DNA from 3 places in the Comamonas sp. CAH-2 genome. Region 1 is predicted to be linked to each of the others. Evidence: riboswitches for the same ligand, from Rfam matches in the RefSeq annotation. Region 1 holds a riboswitch; each other region holds the start of a gene.
What was found. Region 1 has a riboswitch for cobalamin ahead of FYM52_RS01960 (TonB-dependent siderophore receptor). Riboswitches for the same ligand answer to the same signal wherever they lie in the genome.

Region 1 (7,132 bases):
CCGGCAAGGCGCTTCTGGCGGTCATCAATGATATTTTGGACTTCTCTAAGATCGAGGCCGGCGAGATGGCGTTGGAGCGTGTGCCCGTTGATCTGAACCAGGTGGTGCGCGATGTCGCTGCGCTGATCGCCCTGCAGGCGCGTGAAAAAGGCGTGGCCTTTGTGGTGGATGTGGATGAACCTGTGCCCCAGCCTCTGGAAGGCGACAGCGTTCGCCTGCAGCAAATCCTCATCAACCTGCTGAGCAATGCCATCAAATTCACGGACGCCGGAGAAGTGCGTCTGACCGTGCGCCACAAGGCACTGGGCAGCGGCACGTTCCAGGTGCAGATCAGTGTCAAGGACACCGGTATCGGCATCGATGAAGAAGCCCGCAAGCGCCTGTTTGCGCCATTCGTGCAAGCCGATCTGTCCACCACCCGCCGATATGGGGGCACCGGGCTGGGCCTGTCAATTGTCAAGCAGCTGGTGGAGATGATGCGTGGCACTGTCGAGGTGCACAGCACCGCGGGCCAAGGCAGCCTGTTTGTGGTCACCCTCCCCATGTATCGCAGTGCCGGACTGTTGCTGCACCGGGATGCGGTACCGCCCATCCCTGCCGGGCGTGGTCTGTTGGGCGCACGCCTGCTGGTGGTGGATGACAACGAAACCAACCAGGAAATTGCTGCGCTGATCCTGAAATCCGAAGGCGCCACCGTCGACGTTACCGCCAATGGCCAGGCAGCCCTTGCCATGCTGCAAGCGAGTGCACCACCCTACGATGCCGTGCTCATGGATGTGCACATGCCGGTACTCAATGGGCTGGATGCCACGCGGCAGATCCGTGCGGCCCAGCATACGGCCCAACTGCCTGTGATTGGACTTACCGCCGGGGTCTCATTGACAGAACAGACCGAGGCCATGGACGCCGGTATGAACGCCGTCGTCGGCAAACCTTTTGATCCACCGGAGTTGATCCGCATTCTCTGGCGTTGTCTGCCGGCACTGGCGCAGCGCAATCGCATGGTGGCAGCGCCCGCCCCTGCCGCCAACTCGGCATCGGTCCCCGGTGATTGGCCTGCACTGCCGGGCGTGTCGGCCATCCAGTCGTTTGTCCGGCTCAAGGGGCACGCGCCGCTGCTATGGCAACTGGCGCGGCGCATCCTGGATGGCGTGCACCATTTAGCGATGCCTTCGGCAACGCCAACGGCGGAAGATTTTCAGGCTTTGAAAACCAGACTGCACGACCTCAAAGGCATGTCGGGCTCGATGGGCGCTGAACAGCTGTACCAATTGATCAGCCAGGCTGAAGACGCCGCCAAGTCGCAGCAAACGGAGAAGCTGCGGGCATTGATCGCCCAAATCCAACCGAGCTTGCAGGGGTGGGACGCCGTGCTGGCCCCCGCAGAGGACGATGCCAAAGCTGCGGATGCAGGCGTGGAGGGGAACACTGGCCACGATGTCACCGGGGGCGAGGCGCCGGTGTTGCCTCCGCTGGATGCGGCCACGCGCGCCCATCTCGAATCGCTGCGTGCCGCCTTGCAGCGCCATGATCTGGACGCCCTGGACCACTGGGAGGCCCTGGCCCCTGGACTGGCACCCAGGCTGCGTCCAGACCAGTTTGCCGTGCTCAAACTACGCATAGAAACGCTGGCATTTGATGCGGCATTGAATGTGTTGAACGAAGTACCGTTCGATTGAACCGCTTGCTTCTGGCAGCCTGGAACTGGAAACCTTCCCCACCGAGGCCCATGGCCGCAGACACGCGCATTTGCGGCAGGAGGGGCGCCCCCAGCCTGCGCTGGCTGCACATGGTGCGGGGCATGGCAACCGCCCACGGCGACTGCGCCTGCAGGGCCTGGACTAACACCAGGGCGCGGACCTTGTCAGCTCGTGTGGTCCGAGGGTGAATGGCCGTGGGGCACTCCTGCGGGTCCGTCCCCTTGTCCACGGCGCATCCAAACTTGCACCGTTGCTACGATATACTGAGCCGCAAATTGGACCGGAAAGGTGGCGGCGCACGCTGTGCGCCCCATTTCCCAGCCAATTTCACGCAACAGGTGCCCGGGTTCAATCCCGGGTTAAACGGGAACAGGGTGCAATGCCCTGGCTGCCCCCGCAACGGTAAGCAGATCAATCCGAATCAGGGTTCTTGCATGCAAGAACCAGCCACTGGCGTTTTACGTGGCCCCTCACGGGGTGTGCGGAAGCGCTGGGAAGGCGATCGGCAGGCCTTTGGCCATCTGTCAGCCCGGATACCGGCCTGTTGAGCGCTGTGCAATGGAGCTCACCCTCCTCTTGCCAGCATGTGCAACGACCGTCTGCGGGGAGCAGCGTGATGGCCACCAGCTAGCGACAAGAGCTGCGTACGCAGCCTCAGCTTCGCAGCATGGATTCGTCACTTGCAGGCAGACGGCCAGCCTCTTTTGACACCATGCACCATCTCGCCTTGCCTTTCGCCCTGATTGGGCTTGTACCTGCGGCCTGCGCCATCGCTGCGGATGCTCCGGCCGAACCGGCCCCCACCCTGCGCGACAGCGCCGCCCCTCCAGCCCAACTGCCCACGGTCCACGTCACGGACCGTGCCGAAGGCGGCCTGGGCCTGTCGCACGCCACCACCTCAGGCAGTCGCACCGGCATCGCCACGCGCGATCTGCCGGCCAGCCTGGACACGGTGGGCGAGCAAACCTGGCAGGAGCGCGGGGACAGCCGCATGGCCGACATCATCGGCCGCACCGTGGGCATGACGCCGCTGTCTGCGACCAGCTACAGCAGCCTGTCCTTCAGCACCCGCGGGTTTACGGGCACCAACTCGGTCGGCATTGCCGAAGACGGCGTGCGCCTGAGTGTGGCCTCGTCGACCACGCCCTACCCGGCCAACAGCTGGGGCTATGAGCGTGTGGAGGTGCTGCGCGGCCCGGCCTCCATCGTCTATGGCACGGGCACCGTCGGTGCCACAGCGAACGTCGTGCGCAAGCAGCCCACGCGCGAAACGGTGCGCGAGGTGCTGGTCGGTGCCGGCTCACACGGCGCGTCCAGGCTGGGCCTGGGCATGGGCGGGGCGCTGAGCGACACGGTGACCTACCGGGTCGACGCCTATGGCCACTACACCAACGGTGAGCACGACATGGCCCGTGCCCGTGGCGGCAAGCTGATGAGCACGCTGCGCTGGCAGCCCACGCCCGCGCTGCGCCTGGAGCTGCTGGCCGATGTGAGTGACGAACGGCCCGCGCGCTATTTCGGCACCCCCACGCTCAACGGCGCCATCGTGCCCGAGCTGCTGGGCCGCAACTTCAACACCACCGACAGCCGCATCCGCATCCAGGACCAGCGCCTGCGCGCCCGGGCCCAGTACCAGGCCAACGCCTGGCTGACCGTGAGCAACGAGCTCTACCGCTTCCAGGCCAACCGCTACTGGCGCAACATCGAGGCCTACCGCTACCTGCCGGCGACCCAACAGGTGGCGCTCTCGGACTATCTGGAGCTGTCGCACGACCTGGTGCAAACCGGCAACCGGCTGGAGGCCGCCATCCAGACCGGGGCGCACAAGCTGGTCATCGGCTGGGAAGCCAGCCAGGCCCAATTCGACTTTGCCCGCAACGATTACGCCGGCAGCGACCTGGTCGGCGTGAACGACCCGTCGCTGGGGCACTGGCCCAATGCCTCGCCCATGCTACCCAGCTACCGCACCCAGGCGACCACGCACGATTTCTATGTCGAGGACGCCTGGACGCTCAGCGATCGCTGGCTGCTGCTGGCCGGCATCCGCCGCGACATCACAGACTTTGAGCGCCAGGACCTGGTGGGCAGCGGCTCCTTCGACAAGCGCCTGGGCGGCACGGCCTGGCGGCTGGGGGTGACGCACCGGCTCAACGCCCGCACCAGCCTGTATGGCCAGCTGTCCCAAGGCCACGACCCCGTCACCAATGTGCTGACGCTGAACCTGGGCAACCGCCCGTTCAAGCTGACCACGGCACGCCAGATCGAGCTGGGGCTGAAGCAACAGTGGGCCCAGGGCCAGGGTGAATGGACGGCCGCAGCCTACCGCATCGAGAAGAAAGACATCATCACCCGCGACCCGAACAACAGCCTGCTGTCCGTGCAGGGCGGCGAGCAAAGCGCGCAGGGGCTCGAGCTGAGTGCCGCGCTGCGCCTGTCGCCGCATTGGCGCGTCGAGGGCAACTACGCGTTCGTCGATGCGCAGTACGACAGGCTGCTGGAAGCCGGTGGGGCCGATCGATCCGGCAACCGCCCGGCCAATGTGGCGCGCAACACCGCCAACCTGTGGCTGCACTACACCACCCCCAGCAGCCTGGGCCGCTGGCAGGCCTCGCTGGGGGCGCGCGCCGTGGGGCAGCGCTTTGCGGACACCGCCAACACCGCCAGCAGCGCTGGCTACACCGTGTGGGATGCCGCGCTGAGCTGGCGCCCCCACCCGCTCAGCACCTACCGCCTGACGGTGCGCAACCTGAGCGACAAGCTCTACACCTACTCCGCCGTCTCCAGCGCCACCGCCGCACAGGCCTATCCCGGCGAAGGCCGCCGCGTGGACCTGAGCGCCGAGTTCGCGTTCTGACCCAGGGCGATCTCTCAAAAACAGTAGCTGTTAGCGCATGTATTGACTTGCATTCATAGCCAAAACACCATGAAAACCAATCAACACCTGCGCAACCAGCTCTTGTTTTCGAGTGGCTGGCGGCGCCGTGCCATCCCCGCGCTGGCGGGCCTGGCGCTGGTGGCCTGCTCCGACCCACGCCCGCCCGAGGTGCGGGATGCACCCGCCCAGGCCGTTCCTGCAGCGCGGGCGCCTGTCACGGTGGACGTCTGTGGCCAGCCGGTCACCTACACCCAGGTGCCCCAGCGCGCCGTCACCCACGGCATCAACATCACCGAGATGTTCCTGGCCCTGGGGCTGCAGGACCGGCTGGTGGGCTACGGCGGCCTGCGCGACATCACCCGTTTGCCACCCGCCCAGCAGCCGCTGCTGGCGACGGTGCCCGACCTCTCCAACCAGGGCATGAACCTGGAGACCTTGATCAACGCCCAGCCGGACTTTGTCTTCTCCGGCTGGTCCTACGGCTTTCGCCAAGGGCAGATCACGCCCGCCAGCCTGCAGGCGCTGGGCATTGCCAGCTATGTGCTCAGCGAATCCTGCATCCGCCAGGTCGCGCGCGAGCGCGTGTCGCTGGAGGACACCTTCCACGATCTGCTCGCCCTGGGGCGCATCTTCGCGATTGAGGAGCGGGCCGAGGCCCTGGTCAACGGCCTGCGGGCCGAGCTGCAGCGCACCACGGACGCCCTGCAGGACCTGCCCCGAAAGCCCAGGGTGTTCGTGTTCGACAGCGGCACCGACATTCCGGTCACCACGGGCCGCTATGCCATGCCGCAAGCCATGATCGAGGCTGCGGGCGCGACGAACATCTTTGATGACCTGGACAGCAGTTGGATGCGCGGCAACTGGGAGGACGTGATCGCCCGCGATCCGGACTGGATCGTGATTGTGGACAACGACCGCCCCACGGCAGATGGCAAACGCCAGTTCCTGCTGAGCCAGCCAGAGCTGTCCCAGGTCCAGGCCATCCGTGCGCAACGCTTTGTGCTGATGGATTTTGCCGAGGCCACGCCCGGTCCCCGCAATGTGCAGGCCGTGCGCAGACTGGCCCACGCCTTGCACCCCGAGAGGATCCCATCGCCATGAACATGGATGCCAATTTTGCTTTTGGCCTGCAGCGCCGGCGGCGGGCACTGTGGCTGGCCGCCCTGCTGGCCTTGCTGCTGCTGTCGCTCACCTTGGCCATCACCCTGGGGCCGGTGCGCATAGCGCCGCAGCAGGCCTGGTGGATCACGGCGCACGAGATCGGCGGGCGGCTGGGCCTGGACTGGCCGCGCGGTGACTGGACATCCGCCCAGTGGCAGATCGTCTGGCACGTGCGCCTGCCCCGCGTGCTGCTGGCCGCCCTGGCGGGCGCCAGCCTGGCCCTGGTGGGCGTGGCCATGCAGGCCATGGTGCGCAACCCCCTGGCCGACCCCTACCTGCTGGGTGTGTCTTCCGGGGCGTCGGTGGGCGCGGTCAGCGTGATGGCCTGGGGGGCCCTGTCTTTCATGGGGGAGCTGGCCCTGTCGCTGGGCGCCTTTGGCGGGGCGCTGCTGGCCTGCACGGCCGTGTATGTCCTGGCGTGCGTCAACGGGCGCGTGCTGGCCGCGCGCCTGATTCTGGGCGGCGTGGCCATCGCCTACTGCCTGGGTGGCCTCACCAGCCTCATCGTGCTGACCGCGGACCAGCGCGAGTTGGCCAACGCCATCCTGACCTGGACACTGGGCAGCCTGGCGGGTACACGCTGGGACGAACTGGGCCTGCCGGCCGCGCTGCTGCTGGTGGGCGCGGCCTTGCTGCTGACCCAGGCACGCGCGCTTAATGCCCTACTGGCCGGCGAGGAAAGTGCCGCCACGCTGGGCGTGGACACCACCCGCACACGGCGCTGGCTGTTTGTCCTGGTCTCCCTGGTCACCGGCGGGCTGGTGGCACTGACGGGCCCTATCGGTTTTGTCGGTCTGATCGTGCCCCACGTCACCCGCATGCTGGTGGGGGCCGAGCACCGCAGCGTATTGCCCGTGGCCGCCTTGGTGGGCGCCATCTTCCTGGTCTGGGTGGATGTGCTGTCACGCACCACGTTTGCCCCGGCCGAAGTGCCGGTGGGCGTCATCACCTCGCTGCTGGGGGGGCCGTTCTTTGTCTGGATGCTGTGCCGCCAGAGTGCCCGTGAAAGGCTGCTGGCATGAACACACACCTCGAAGCCCGGCAACTGCGCTGGTACGCTGCTGCCCGCCACATCGTGCGCGATGTCAGCCTGCACGTGGGGCACGGTGAAATGGTCGGCCTGCTGGGGCCCAACGGCAGCGGCAAGTCCACCCTGCTGCGCATGATCTACCGCACCCTGCAGCCCACCCGCGGCAGCGTGCATGTGAACGGCCGTGATGTCTGGCACAGCGGTGCGCGCGACAACGCGCGCGCCATGGCGGTGCTGGCCCAGGAGCATGGTGGGGAGTTCGAGCTGCGGGTCCGCGATGTCGTGCTCATGGGTCGCACGCCCCACCAGACGACCTGGGCACGTGACAGCGCGGAAGACTTCCGCATCGTGGCGCAGGCCTTGCAG
Region 2 (7,132 bases), 250 kb from region 1:
GGCAGGTCTCCTGACTGGCACGTCATCGCGTCGCCCCGCCTTCCCGAATGTGGATTCAGTGGCGGATGGGGCGGGCTCGTTGCCTACAGTTGCGGGGGCAGTTCCATTCGGCCGCCAGACCCTGAAGCGGGCGGCGGTCATTGGATTCCCTCATGCGGCTGGCGGTGGCTGGCGCATGTCCTTGCGGAACCAAAGTTCGGGTAATGTAGCTGATTTTGTAGCGTCTGGCGCAGGCACCGTCTGCGTGGACACCTGTTTCCAGTCTGATATGTCCCTTCCCGAATGCATGGCCATTGCGCCCGTCCACCGCCTGGAGGCGGTGCAGGACTTCTTGCACACGGCCCGCCAGCAGATGTTCGGCACGCTGGTGGATCCGCAGCAAACCCCCGCGGATCTGCAGCATTTTGAGCAGGTGTACGCGGCGGGCACGGGCTGCATGTGGGCGGCCCGGCATCCGCAGCACGGCATGGTGGGCAGCATTGCCTACCGCGCCTACGATGGCCGCTTCGCGCAACTGGATTTCGGCGCGCTGCGCGTGGTGGAGGTGGTGCGCCTGTTCGTCGCCCCGGTGTGGCGCCGGCAGGGGCTGGCCGTTGCCTTGCTGGACCACGTGCGCCAGCACGCCATCGCCCAGGGGGTGCAGCTGCTGTACCTGCACACGCACCCGTTCCTGCCGGGCGCGCTGGAGTTCTGGCAGCAGCAGGGCTTTCAGGTGGTGCAGCGCGAAACGGCCGCGCCCTGGCACACCATCCACATGCAATGCGCCCTGTAGCGCGCGCCGCGCGCAGTCTGCGCCGCGGGGGCGGCAGTCGCTTCTATAATCCGCACTCCAACAGGAGCCCCGCCGCACCCGCGTGCGTGGGGTGAAACGGGAAGTCCGGTGACCTCACACCCTTGGTGTGGAGCATTCCGGCGCAGCCCCCGCTGCTGTAAGCCTGACAGACACACTTCGATGCCACTGGGAGCCCCCCGGGAAGGCGGTGTGCGCTGTATGACGGCAAGCCAGAATACCGACCTGTTGGCACGCAGTTGTATGCCACGGGGTGTGGGCCGTTTGCTGACAGGTTCCATCCCGCCTTGGCGGGGCGCCGGCCCGCCGCACACACACCACCTTCCCGTATGGGCATGCCTTTCCATGGAAATGGCTCGGGGAGAGCATGGACCTCACGTTCAAACAACAGCATGCTGAACGCATGCAGGACAAGAAAGCCCAGGTGCAGGCCGCCATGGCGCGCGCCCAGGTTGAGCGCGGCATCGTCGTGCTGCTGACCGGCCACGGCAAGGGCAAGACCACCTCGGCCTTCGGCATGCTGTACCGGGCCCTGGGCCATGGCCTGCGCGCCGGCGTGGTGCAGTTCATCACGGGCACCCACGCCTCGGGTGAAGTCACCTTTTTGCAGCAGCAGGGGCTGCTGGGGCAGGGGGCGAGGGCCCAGGTGGACTACCACGCCATGGCCACGGGCTGTTCCTGGCAGCGCAGCGACTGGGACGCCGACCTGCCCGCAGCCAACCAGGCCTGGCAGGCGGCGCAGCGCATGCTGGCCGACCCCAGCCTGCGCCTGGTGGTGCTCGACGAGCTGACCTTCATGCTGCAGTACGGCTATCTGGCGCTGCCCCAGCTGCTGCAGGCGCTGGAGCGCCGCCCCGCCGGACAATCGGTGGTCATCACCGGCCGCAGTGCGCCGGCACCGCTGCTGGCGCTGGCGGACACGGTCAGCGAGATCGCCGACACCCGGCATGCCTTCCAGGCCGGCGTGAAGGCGCAGGCGGGCGTGGACTTCTGATGCGGCCACCGCTGCAGGCCCTGCTGCTGGCGCTGTGCGCCGGCCTGCCCATGGCCGTGGGGGCGGGTGCGCTGCCCACGCTGATGTCCACCAACATCTGCGCCGACACCCTGGCGCTGAGCCTGGCAGCGCCGCAGCAGATCCTGTCACTGTCGCGCCAGAGCCAGGATGCGCAGCGCTTTTCCCTGGCCGCCCAGGCCCGGCAGTTTCCCGCCAACGAAGCGACGGCGGAGGACGTGCTGCACTTGCAGCCCCAGGTGGTGCTGGCCTCGCGGCGCTGGAATGCCCGGCACCAGACGGCCTTGCTCCAGCGCCATGGCGTGCAGATCGTGACGGTGCCGTTTCCCACCGACTGGGAGGGCATCTTCAGCAGCACGCGCAAGATGGGCCAGGCCCTGGGGCGCGAGGCCGCCGCGCAGGCGCTGCTGGACAGCCTGTCCGCCAGACTGGCGCAGTTGCGCGCCACACCGCGGCCTTTCAAGGTCCTGTACCTGCGCCCGAATGGCGGCAGCGCGGGTGCGCAGACGCATGTGGACGCCGTGCTGACGGCCGCCGGCCTGCGCAACCATGCCAGCGCGCTGGGCCTGCAGGGCTGGGGGCGCATCGATCTGGAGCGCATCGTGCAGAACCCGCCCGACATCTTCATCACCCCCGGGCTGGTCAATGACGCGGCCTACGCCCGCTCCGGGCTGAGCCGCCATCCGCAGATGCAAAAGCTGCTGCAGCACATCCCCGTGGTGGTGCTGCAGCACAACGACTGGGGCTGCAGCAACTGGCAACTGATCGAGGCGGCCGAGTCGGTGGCCGCCCAGATCGACGCTTTGCCGCGGCCTGCCGCCCGGGTGGCGCTGCGCGAGGGGGCCCCATGATGCGCTGGACCGCACGCACCGGCATGCCCCGTGTCTGGCTGCTGAACACCGGGCTGCTGGCCCTGCTGCTGGTGCTGGCCGGCATCTCCCTGGGCATCGGTTCGGTGTCCATCGGGGTGGCGGACTGGTGGGCGGCGGCCTGGCAGCCCGCAGGCGCCAGCGATCTGGCCGTGCGCCACCAGGCCATCGTGCAGGAAATCCGCCTGCCGCGCGTGGTGCTGGCGGTGCTGGTGGGCATGTCGCTGGGTGTCGCGGGCGCGGCTCTGCAAGGCCTGCTGCGCAATCCGCTGGCAGAGCCCGGCCTGCTGGGCGTCAGCTCCAGCGCCGGCCTGGGTGCCGTGCTGTGCATCTATTTCGGGCTGTGGCACTGGAATGCCTGGCTGTTGCCCACGGTGGCCATGGCCAGCGCGGCCGCCGCCACGCTGGTGCTCTACCGCATCGCCAGCCGGGGCGCTAGCAATCTGACCCTGATTCTGGCGGGCGTGGCCATGTCCTCGCTGATGGCGGCGCTGACGTCGTTGGCCATCAACCTGGCCCCCACGCCCACCGACATGCAGGACATCGTGCTGTGGCTGATGGGCTCGCTGGCCGACCGCAGCTTCGACGAGGTGCGGCTGTGCCTGCCTTTCATTGCACTGGGGCTGCTGATCCTGGCCGGCAGCGGCCGCCAGCTGGATGCGCTGACGCTGGGCGAGGACGAGGCCGCCAGCATGGGCGTGAACCTGCCGCGGCTGCGCGCGCAGGTGATTGCCGGCACGGCGCTGTGCGTGGGTGCCAGCGTGGCGGTGACGGGGTCCATCGGCTTCATCGGGCTGGTGGTGCCGCACCTGTTCCGCAGCCTCGTGGGCTACCGGCCTTCGCGCCTGCTGCTGCCCAGTGCGCTGGGCGGGGCCGTGCTGCTGCTGGGGGCGGACATTGCGCTGCGTCTGCTCAGCGGGCGGGTGGAGCTGATGCTGGGCGTGGTCACGGCCCTGATCGGCGCGCCTTTCTTCTTTTACCTGGTGGTGCGCGAGCGCTGGAGGCATCGCTGATGCGTACGCTGTCGGTCGAGTCGCTGCAGGTGGCATGGCGGGGTCAGACCTGCGTGCAGGACCTATCGTTCCAGGTCCAGTCGGGTGAGCTGTTGGCCCTGATCGGCCCCAACGGCGCCGGCAAGAGCACGGTGCTGCGCGCCCTGGCCCAGCTGCTGCCGCACCAGGGGCGGGTGCTGCTGGATGGCGAGGACCTGGCACGCCTGGCCCCCCACCAGCGCGCCAGGCGCCTGGCCTACCTGGCCCAGGGTGACCAGGTGGCCTGGCCCTTGCAGGTGCGTGACTTCGTGGCACTGGGGCGCCTGCCACACCAAGTCCGCTGGCGCCTGGCGTCGACATCAAAAACCGATAAGAATGCCGTGGATGCTGCGCTGAGCGCTATGCATTTGACGGACATGGCCGAGCGCCACCTGCATGCGCTGTCGGGCGGCGAACGCGCCCGCGCGCGCCTGGCCCGTGCCATGGCCGTGCAGGCGCCGCTGCTGCTGGCCGACGAGCCCGTGGCGGCGCTGGACCCCTACCACCAGCTCAGCGTGATGGAGCTGCTGCGCGCCCAGTGCAATGCCGGCCATGCCGTGGTCGTGGTGTTGCACGATCTCACCCTGGCCAGCCGCTTTTGCGACCGCGTCCTGCTGCTGCAAGGCGGGCGGGCCGTGGCCTGCGGTGCGCCGCGCCATGTGCTGACCCCGGCACACCTGCAGCGTGTCTACCAGGTCCAGGCCATGCATGGCGAGCATGAAAGCCAGGGCTACGTGCTGCCCTGGCGCTGCCGGCCTGGGACAGAACCCTCGGGGGCCGGCGTGCGCTGAAGCCGACGACCCATTTTTCACGGATCACAGGAGTCTTTCGACCATGAACACCCACCAAAAAATTCCCGCCACCATCGTCACCGGCTTTCTGGGCAGCGGCAAGACCACGCTGCTGCGCCACATCCTGGCGAACGCCAATGGCCGTCGCATTGCGGTGATCGTCAACGAGTTCGGCGAGCTGGGCATCGATGGTGACATCCTGCGCGGCTGTGGCATCGGCTGCGAGGACGAGGCCGGCGCGCAAAGCGGCCAGCTGTACGAGCTGGCCAATGGCTGCATGTGCTGCACCGTGCAGGAAGAGTTCTACCCGGTGATGCGCAAGCTGATCGAGCGCCGCGACGAGATCGACCACATCCTCATCGAGACCAGCGGCCTGGCCCTGCCCAAGCCGCTGGTGCAGGCCTTCAACTGGCCCGAAATCAAGAACGCCTGCACGGTCGACGCGGTCATCACCGTGGTCGATGTGCCCGCCACGGCGGCTGGGCAGTTTGCCGCCAACCCCGCGGCCGTCGATGCCCAGCGCAAGCAGGACCCCAACCTGGACCACGAATCGCCGCTGCACGAGCTGTTCGAGGACCAGCTGATCTCCGCCGACCTGGTGGTGCTGACCAAGCTGGACCAAGCCAGCGCCGCCGAGCGCGCGCAGGTCGAAGCCATCGTGCGCGAGGAAGTGCCGGCGCAGGTGAAGATCGTGGCCGCCAGCCATGGCCAGATCGACCTGGACGTGGTGCTGGGCCTGTCCAGCGCCTCGGAAGACAGCATCCATGAACGCGTGGGCCACCACGAGCACGGTGACGACGACCACCACCACGACGAGCACGACCACGACGTGTTCGACTCGGTGGTGGTGCAGCTGCCCGAGGTGGAGCGCGAGGCCTTGCTGGCCCAGCTGGCCGCCATCGTGGCCGAGCACACGGTCTACCGCATCAAGGGCTTTGTGGCCCTGCCGGACAAACCCATGCGCCTGGTGGTGCACGGCGTGGGCAAGCGCTTTGACAGCTACTTCGACCGCCGCTGGCGCGAGGACGAGGCCCGCCAGACCCACCTGGTGTTCATCGGCCACGACCTGGAGGAAGGCGCGATCCGCGCTGCGCTGGACGGCCTGACTGCCGGAGCCTGCTGATGCACCTGCTCGCTGTCCAGCCCGGTGGCTTTGTCGACGACGAAGCCTTTGTGTCCAGCCTGGGCCAGTCGCCGGCCGATGTGGTGGTGCTGAGTGCGGCCGACACCACGCTGGCGCTGCTGGCCGATGCCTATGAACAGTTGCAGGCACAGGCCACAGCCCCGGGGCTGGAGGGCGAGCCCCTGCCGACGGTGCGCCTGGCCAACCTGATGCACCTGCGCCAGCCCGCCTCGGTGGACCTGTACGTGGACGAGGTGCTGCAGCATGCCCGCGTGATCGTGATCGACCACCTGGGCGGCGAAAGCTACTGGCCTTATGGCACGGAACGCGTGCGCGAGGTCTGCCGCAAGCACCGCATCACGCTGGTGATGTTCTCCGGCTGCACCACGGAAGACATGAACTTGCTGCAAAAGAGCACGGCCTCCATCGAGCAGTGCCGCAGCATCTGGCGCTACCTGCGCGAGGGCGGGGCGGCCAACGCGCGCGAGATGTTCCGCTACCTGTGGCACAGCTTCCTGGGCGGCGCCCAGGCGGCGCTGCCCGCCCGGCCGCTGCCGGCCACCGCCGTCTACCACCCGGCACACGATGTGGCCACGGTCGATGACTGGCAGCAGCCCGGGCCGCTGCAGTGGCAGGCCGGCCAGCCGGTGGTGGTGGTGCTGTTCTACCGTGCGCACCTGCAATCGGGCAACACCCAGCTGTTCCACACCCTGTGCCAGCAACTGTGGGCCCAGGGCATGAACCCCTTGCCGCTGGCCGTGCTGTCGCTGAAAGACGCCACCAGCCTGGCCCTGCTGCACCAGTTGTGCGCGGCCCACCAGGTGTCGCTGATCCTGAACACCACCTCGTTCGCCCAGTCGTCGCTGGAAGCCCCGGGCGACCACGCGCTGGCAGGCGACATCCCGGTGCTGCAGGTCATCATGTCGGGCAGCAACCAGCAAAGCTGGCTGGACGACGCCCACGGCCTGCAGCCGCGCGACATCGCCATGCACGTGGCCATGCCCGAGGTGGATGGCCGCATCATCACGCGCGCCATCAGTTTCAAGGGGCTGTCGCACCGCAGCGCGCTGACCCAGTCCGACGTGGTGCAGTACCAGGCCCATCCGGAGCGCCTGGCCTTCGTGGTGGAGCTGGCCCGGCGCTGGTGCCGCCTGCGCCACCGGCCCAATGCAGACAAGCGCCTGGCGCTGATCCTGGCCAACTACCCCACGCAGGAAGGGCGCCTGGGCAATGGCGTGGGGCTGGACACGCCGGCCTCGGTCATCCACATCCTGCAGGCCCTGCAGCAGCAAGGCTATGCGCTGCAGGACATCCCCGCCGACGGCGATGCCCTGATGGCGCTGCTGCAGCAAGGCATCACCAACGATCCCGCGTCCTGGCAGCTGCGCGCGGCCCAGCAAAGCCTGGACCTGGCCAGCTACCAGGCTTTCTTTGCCAGCCTGCCGGCGGTCAACCAGCAGGCCGTGCTGCAGCGCTGGGGTGCGCCCGAAGCCGATCCCATGCTGCGCCAGGGGCG
Region 3 (7,132 bases), on a different contig from region 1:
CGCCCAGGGCGCAGACGGTTTCCGTCAGCGACGGCAGCAGGCTGACGATGCGCTGCGGCGCCTGCACGCGCGCCACCGGGCGGCCGCGATCATCCTGGGCCCCCAACGCGGCCAGGTCGGTCGCCGGATCGGCGGCCTGGACCTGGCCCAGGCTGGCCGCCCACAGGCCCAGCGCCAGCCACAGGCTGCGGCGTGACAGCCGGATCATTTGAGCTGCAGCGGCAAGCCGGCCGCCATCAAGGTGACGTGGCGGCACACCTGCGCCACGTCCTGGTTCAGGCTGCCCAGGGCATCCACGAAGGCACGCACTTCGCGCCCCATGGGAATCACCCCCAGGCCAATTTCGTTGCCCACCACCACCACCGGGCCGGGGCAGGTGGCCAGCACTTCCAAAAACAAAGCACGCTGCGCGCTCCAGTCCTGGGCTGGAGCCTGATCAGACCCAAAATCCACGCCCTCCATGGGCATCATCCAGTGCGTCAGCCACAGGGTCAGGCAATCGACCACCACCAGGGTCTGTGGCTGGCTGCAGGCCCGCAGTGCCTGGGCCAGGGCCCGCGGGGCCTCCTGGGTGCGCATGCCGGGCACGCGGGCGGCACGGTCGTCCTGGTGGCGCTGGATGCGCTGGCGCATCTCGGCATCCCAGGCCTGGCCCGTGGCCAGGTAGACGGCCTCGCGCCCCGGGGCGCCGTCCAGCCAGGTGCGCGCCGCCTGCTCGGCCCGGCGGGTCTTGCCGCTTTTCTGGCCGCCCAGGATCAATTCCTGCCAGGGCAGCGCGGGGGTGGAGGGTTGCATCGGAGAAGTCATGGTGTGGAGCGCAAATTATGGCTGTGCGGCCGTGTCCCATTGCACGGGCTCGGCCCCCAGCAAGGCGGCCACGGCACGCGGGTGCGAGGGAAACCAGGCATGGAAATAACTGGCATGGACGCTGCCGTGCTGGTAGATGGCCTCGCCCTTGTCGGGCGCCACCGGCTGCCGGGGGCGGCTGGTGCGCGCCACCTCGGCCGCCTGGCAGGTGAAGCGCGAGTAATGGAAGGTGTGCCCACGCAGCACCCCACCCTGCAGCGCGCACTGCTGCATGCCCAGGCCGGCCAGGCGTTCCTGCATCCGCGCCTCGCCCGGCAGGATGCCCCACAGCGGCTGGCTTTGGTCCTGGGTATCGGTCATGCGCTGGCCCAGGGCCAGCATGCCGCCACATTCGGCCCACACGGGCTTGCCGGCCTGCACGTGCTGCTGCAGGTCGGCCTGCAGCCCGGTGTTGGCCGCCAGGGTGGCGGCGTGCAATTCGGGGTAGCCACCGGGCAGCCAGACGGCATCGCACACCGGCAGGCGCTCGCCCGCCAGGGGCGAGAAGAAGGCCAGGTTGGCGCCCATGGCCTGCAGGCAGTCCAGGTTGGCGGGGTAGATGAAGCTGAACGCCGCATCGCTGGCCACGGCCACGGTGTGCCCGCGCAGCCAGGGCTGGGGGGCTGCCACGGGCTGCGCCGGGGCTGCAAACGCCACCGACCAGCGCTGCCAGTCCTGCCAGTCCATGCGCCCCAGGGGCGTGTCGGCCAGGGCATCGGCCGCGGCATTCAGGCGCGCCATGGCATCGGGCAGCTCGTGGGCTGCCACCAGGCCCAGGTGGCGCTCGGGCAGCAGCTGCGCGTCCTTGCCCGGGCCCATGCGCTGCAAGCCGCCCAGCCACAGCTGCGGGTCGCGCAGGCTGCTTTGCAGCATCTGCGTGTGCATGCCGGTGGCCACGCGGTTGGCCAGCACGCCGGCCCAGGGCACGCCCGGCTGGTACTGCTGCATGCCCAGCACCAACGCGCCAAAGCTGCCTGCCATGGCCGAGGCATCGACCACCAGCAGCACCGGCACGCCCAGCTGGGTGGCCAGATCGGCCGCGGTGGGGCTGCCGTCAAACAGGCCCATCACGCCTTCGATCAGGATCACATCGGCCTGCGCGGCCGCGGCATGCAGGCGCGCGCGCACCTCGTCCATGCCCACCATCCAGCCATCGAGGTTGTGCACCGTGGCCCCGCTGGCCAGTTGGTGCCAGTACGGGTCCAGGTAATCCGGCCCGCACTTGAAGACCCGCACGCGGCGCCCCTGGCGGGCATGCCAGCGCGCCAGCGCCGCGGTGATGGTGGTCTTGCCCTGGCCCGAAGCGGGGGCGGCAATCAGCACCGCCACGCAGTGGTGCACGGGAGGGGATGGAGGAGTGATCAGTGGTGACATGCAAGCTCTCGGGGGTGCCCGCCAGGGCCACGGCGGGCAGATACAGCGTCGGCGGTTACCAGGGCATCCATTTCACGCCCAGCCACAGCGTACGCCCGGCGGTGGCGTAGTCCTTGACCAGGGTGTAGTCACGGTCCAGCGCATTGTCGATGCGCGCGGTCAGCGTGAAGTCCCTGGCCAGCTGGCGCGAGGCGGACAGGTTCACCAGGGTGTAGCCACCCAGGGACTTGACGGCCTCCGCATCGTCGTTGAAGCGGCGGCTGGCCGCCTGCAGCTCGGTGCCCAGGGTCCAGCCCGCCAGGGTGCCCTCAACCCCCAGGGTCGCATAGCGCTGCGAGCGGCGCTGCAGCAAGCGGCCGGTCTGGGCGTTGCGCGGGTTCTGGAAATCCACCGACGCATACCACTTCACCACACCCGCGCGCCAGTTGCCGGCCAGGGTGATGCCTTCCAGCTGGGCCTCGTCCACGTTCAGGTAGCAGCCCTGGCTGAGCGCCACCGGGCAGGTGCCCTGCTTGGCGGCATAGACCACCAGGTTTTCAATCTTGTTGCGGTAGGCCGTGGCGCTGAACGCGCGGTCCTTGTCGCCCCAGCGCAGCCCCAGTTCCATGTTGCGGCTTTCCTCGGGCTTCAGGCTGGCATCGCCGTTCTGCGAGAAGCGCTGGAACAGCGTGGGCACGCGAAAGCCGGTGCCCACCGAGGCCGTGGCCTTCCAGTGCGGGGCGAAGTCCCAGCCATAGGCCAGTGTGGCCGTGCGCTTGCCGCCAAAGTCGCTGTCCCGGTCATGGCGCAGGTTCAGTTGCACGGCGTGCTGCTGCCAGTGCAGGCCATAGCCCAGGCCCAGCGCGTTCTGGTGGCGCGAGCGCGCGTCACCGCCCACCAGGCTGGTATTCTCCAGCGTGTCCTCGCGCCGCTCGGCCAGCACCGAGAAAGTGCCCACGCGGCTGCGCCATTCGTTGTGCACCAGGTAGTTGCGCAGCAGGGTTTCGGTGCGGTAGTGCGTGGCCGTCCAGGTGTCGTAGCCGTGGCGCGACTGGCTCACGGCCACACGCGTGCGCCACGCGGGCGTCCAGTCACCCTGCCAGTTCAGGCCATAGGCATCCAGGGTGCGGACCGCACGGTCGTTGCCCTGGGCGCGGCTGTCGTAGCCAGCGTTCGAATCGCTGGTCAGGGCAGTGACGTCCAGGCGCTGGCCCGCGCTGAGCTGCAGGCCCACGCGCGCATTCGCCGATTTGCGCACGTAGCCGTCCTTGTCCACGTTGCGGCGGGTGCCCCCGGTCTTGGCATCGAAGCCCTCGCTGTCGGCATAGGACAGGCCCAGGGCATAGTCCCAGGCGCCCTGCCCGCCGCTGAATCCGGCCGTGCCCTTCTTGGTGCCGTACGAGCCCGCGCCCACGGACACATGGGGCTTGAAGCCGGTCTCGCCACGGCGGGTGAAGATCTGCACCGTGCCCGCCATGGCATCCGAGCCATACAGCGCACCGACCGCGCCGCGCAGCACCTCGATGCGCTCGATCGATTCCAGCGGCAGCGTCTCCCAGGGGGCGCCGCCGGAGCCATTCTGGGCATCGATGCGGATGCCGTCGACATACACCGCCGTGTGCTGCTTGTGCGCCCCGCGCAGGAACAGGTTGGTGTCCGAACCCGGGCCACCGGTGCGGGTGATCTGGATGCCCGGCACCTTGGCCATGACATCTTCCAGCGCCAGGGCGCCGCTGCGCTCCAGGGCCTCCCCGTCCAGCACCGTCACATCCGCCAGCACTTCGCTCAGGCGCTGCTCGGAGCGCGTGGCCGAGACCACCACCTCATCCAGGGCCGCCGCGGCCGCCGGCAGCACCAGGCCCGCCAGACAGACCACCGCCAGAGAGACCGGGCGCCACGCCATCGCCGGCATCCAGGCACGCTGACGCCGTTGTTCGAACACATTCATTGGAAACATCACCAGATTCCACCCGTGTCAGCCTCCCCGCCGACAATGGGCAAACATGCCTGCCCTGGGGGCAGACACACGAATGTTGGCCGGTATCCGGGCTGGTCCCTCAGTCCATCGCCTTCCCACGTGCTTGTTCAAGGCACCCAGTGGCTGTGTTGATGGAGGGGCGCTATGACGGGCGCCAGGGACTCACCGTTGCGGGGGCAGCGCAGGCTAGGTCAGGTCGAAGGCCGACCCACCATCCTGCTTCCCGTTGAACTGCAATCTTGCGAACCAAGTTGCGAGCACCAACAATGCAAGCTGGCGATTCTAACTGGACGTGACGGGCCATGGTGCACCGCACAGCAGTGCCGCAGCCAGGCGCAGGGCTGCACAAAAAATGAGCAGCATCCGCACAAAAACAAAGGGCTTCAGATACAAACCTATCTGAAGCCCTTATTCATTCAGCGCCAGGCGCTATCTTTTCAAATCCTGCCCAGCGCCCGGTCCACGCCCAGGTTGGCCAGGGCATCGGCCCGCTCGTTGCCCGGATCGCCCGCATGGCCCTTGACCCAGCGCCACTCGATGCGGTGTCCCGCACCGCTGACCAGCGCATCCAGCGCCTGCCACAGCTCGACGTTCTTCACCGGCTGCTTGGTCGAGGTCTTCCAGCCCTTGGCTTTCCAGCCGTGGATCCATTCCGTGATGCCCTTTCGCACGTACTCGCTGTCCAGGAACAGCGTCACATCGCAGGGGCGCTTGAGGGCGCGCAACGCTTCGATCACGGCGGTCAGCTCCATGCGGTTGTTGGTGGTCTCGCGCTCGCCGCCAAACAACTCCTTGGTGTGCGGCCCGGCCTGCATCAGCACGCCCCAGCCGCCCGGCCCCGGGTTGCCCTTGCAGGCCCCGTCCGTGTAAATCACTACTTGGTTCAAATTTCTTTCCTTTGTGGTGCTTGCTGGCACGCGGCCGCCGGGCGGGCCTGCGCCGCGGGCGCACGTTTGCGCCACGCAGGCTCCAGCAGGCGCATGCCATGCACCTTTTTCACAGCCAGCACGCAGTATGCACCGCCCAGCACCGGCCAGGCCTTGTTGCCCAGCCTATCCATCCAGCGCCAGCGCTGCAGCCAGGCTGGCGCCTCCAGCGCCGGGGCGTGGCAACCGAAATCGGCGGCCACCACGTCCATGGCCAGCACCTGCAGCCAATCGCGCACGCGCCAGTACGGCAGGCCGCGCCAGGCGTTCAACCCAGGCTCCGGCACACGCTCCAGCCCATGCTGAAGCCCCCACAGGCTATAGGGGTTGAGCCCAAACAGCAGCAGCCGCCCTTCGGGCACCAGCACGCGCACCGCTTCGCGCAAGGCAGCATGCGGGTCCTGGCAATGTTCGAGGGTGTGGGGCAGGACCAGCAGGTCGACGCTGGACTCGGCGAACGGCAGTGCCTCGGGGGCGCACAACAGTTGTACACCTTCAGGGACTTGGCAAGCCCCGGGTTCAAGGTTCCAATCGGTGCTTTGCGCGGCCACCCAGCGGTTGGGCATGCGGTTGTGGCGCAGCGCTTGCAGCAGGGGCCAGCCCAGTTGCACGCTGTGATAGCCGAAAATATCCGCCACCGCCTCATCACACCGCTGCTGCTCCCAGTCGAGCAGATAGCGGCCAAATGCCTTGGCCATCCACGGATGGCCCTCTTGCTTTGCATCGTTCATGAACCTGTTGCCGTTGCCTGCGTTTTCTGACAATTACATCTGGCTGCTGCACGACGGCCAGCACGCCGTGGTGGTGGACCCTGGCGACGCCGGGCCCGTTCAAGCGGCGCTGCACGCCCAGGGCCTGCAGCTGCAAGCCATTCTAGTGACCCACCACCATGCCGACCATGTCGGCGGCGTGGACGCGCTGTGCCGCGCCACCGGCGCCACGGTCTACGGCCCGGCCTACGAGCCCCTGCCCGAGCCCGTGGTGCGCGTCGACGCGCACAGCCGCATCCGCCTGCTGGGGCAGGACTGGCAGGTGCTGGAAGTGCCCGGCCACACCGCCGGCCACATCGCCTGGTACTGCGCCCCCGCGGATGCGGCCCCGCTGCTGTTTTGCGGCGACACGCTGTTCTCCGGCGGCTGTGGCCGCCTGTTCGAGGGCACGGCGCAGCAGATGTACGACTCGCTGCAGACGCTGGCGGCTTTGCCACACGACACCCGTGTGTTTTGCGCCCATGAATACACTCTGAGCAATCTGAAATTTGCCTGCGCGGTGGAACCAAGCAACCCGGCCCTGCTCCAATATCGCGCGCGTTGCGAGGCACTGCGCCAGCAACAGCAGCCCACCCTGCCCTCGACGCTGGGGCAGGAGCTGGCAATCAACCCTTTTCTACGTTGCGACGTTACAGAGGTTGCGCACAGCGCACACCACTTTTGCTCCACCGTAGACCCTACACAACCCGCCAGCGTGTTCGCAGCGCTGCGTGAATGGAAAAACGCATTCCGATGAATTTGCGCCATCTTTTAGTCCTCGCCAGCGTGGTTTGGCTCGCTGGTTGCGCGACCGCCCCCTCCACCTCCTCGTACGACGGTCCGCTCAAGCCCATCACCCGCGCCTCCCCCGGCACCTCCAAGGTCACCTCGCTGGAATACAACAGCGACCTGTGGGAACGCATCCGCCGCGGCTTTGCCATGCCCGACCTGGAGCACGAGCTGGTCGGCAGCCAGGAGCAGTGGTACGGCAGCCGCCCCGACTACATCGAGCGCATGACCACACGCTCCAGCAAGTACCTCTTCCACATCGTGGAGGAGCTGGAGCAGCGCAACATGCCGATGGAGCTGGCCCTGCTGCCCTACATCGAGAGCGCCTTCAATCCCCAGGCCGTGTCCAGCGCCAAGGCCGCCGGCATGTGGCAGTTCATGCCGGCCACGGGTTCGTACTTCGAGCTGACCCAGAACGCGTTCCGGGACGACCGCCGCGATGTGCTGGCCTCCACCCGCGCGGCCCTGGACTACCTGGAAAAGCTGCACCG

Region 2: another riboswitch for cobalamin. It lies ahead of cobO (cob(I)yrinic acid a,c-diamide adenosyltransferase); the one in region 1 lies ahead of FYM52_RS01960 (TonB-dependent siderophore receptor).
Region 3: another riboswitch for cobalamin. It lies ahead of FYM52_RS05295 (TonB-dependent receptor domain-containing protein); the one in region 1 lies ahead of FYM52_RS01960 (TonB-dependent siderophore receptor).

What each region holds. Positions count from the first base shown of each region.
Region 1 covers NZ_VSWF01000001.1:442,531-449,662, reverse strand. The annotation lists gene FYM52_RS01965 (PAS domain S-box protein) at 1-1,679, shown strand, start outside; cobalamin riboswitch at 2,020-2,260, shown strand; gene FYM52_RS01960 (TonB-dependent siderophore receptor) at 2,413-4,554, shown strand; gene FYM52_RS01955 (ABC transporter substrate-binding protein) at 4,624-5,676, shown strand; gene FYM52_RS01950 (iron ABC transporter permease) at 5,673-6,758, shown strand; gene FYM52_RS01945 (ABC transporter ATP-binding protein) at 6,755-7,132, shown strand, end outside.
Region 2 covers NZ_VSWF01000001.1:190,682-197,813, forward strand. The annotation lists cobalamin riboswitch at 1-209, opposite strand, end outside; gene FYM52_RS00875 (GNAT family N-acetyltransferase) at 269-772, shown strand; cobalamin riboswitch at 818-1,034, shown strand; gene cobO (cob(I)yrinic acid a,c-diamide adenosyltransferase) at 1,158-1,784, shown strand; gene FYM52_RS00885 (ABC transporter substrate-binding protein) at 1,784-2,653, shown strand; gene FYM52_RS00890 (iron ABC transporter permease) at 2,650-3,684, shown strand; gene FYM52_RS00895 (ABC transporter ATP-binding protein) at 3,684-4,493, shown strand; gene cobW (cobalamin biosynthesis protein CobW) at 4,537-5,616, shown strand; gene cobN (cobaltochelatase subunit CobN) at 5,616-7,132, shown strand, end outside.
Region 3 covers NZ_VSWF01000005.1:24,862-31,993, reverse strand. The annotation lists gene FYM52_RS05310 (ABC transporter substrate-binding protein) at 1-208, opposite strand, end outside; gene FYM52_RS05305 (bifunctional adenosylcobinamide kinase/adenosylcobinamide-phosphate guanylyltransferase) at 205-807, opposite strand; gene FYM52_RS05300 (cobyrinate a,c-diamide synthase) at 823-2,220, opposite strand; gene FYM52_RS05295 (TonB-dependent receptor domain-containing protein) at 2,276-4,156, opposite strand; cobalamin riboswitch at 4,217-4,457, opposite strand; gene rnhA (ribonuclease HI) at 4,615-5,064, opposite strand; gene FYM52_RS05285 (class I SAM-dependent methyltransferase) at 5,061-5,834, opposite strand; gene gloB (hydroxyacylglutathione hydrolase) at 5,833-6,609, shown strand; gene FYM52_RS05275 (transglycosylase SLT domain-containing protein) at 6,606-7,132, shown strand, end outside.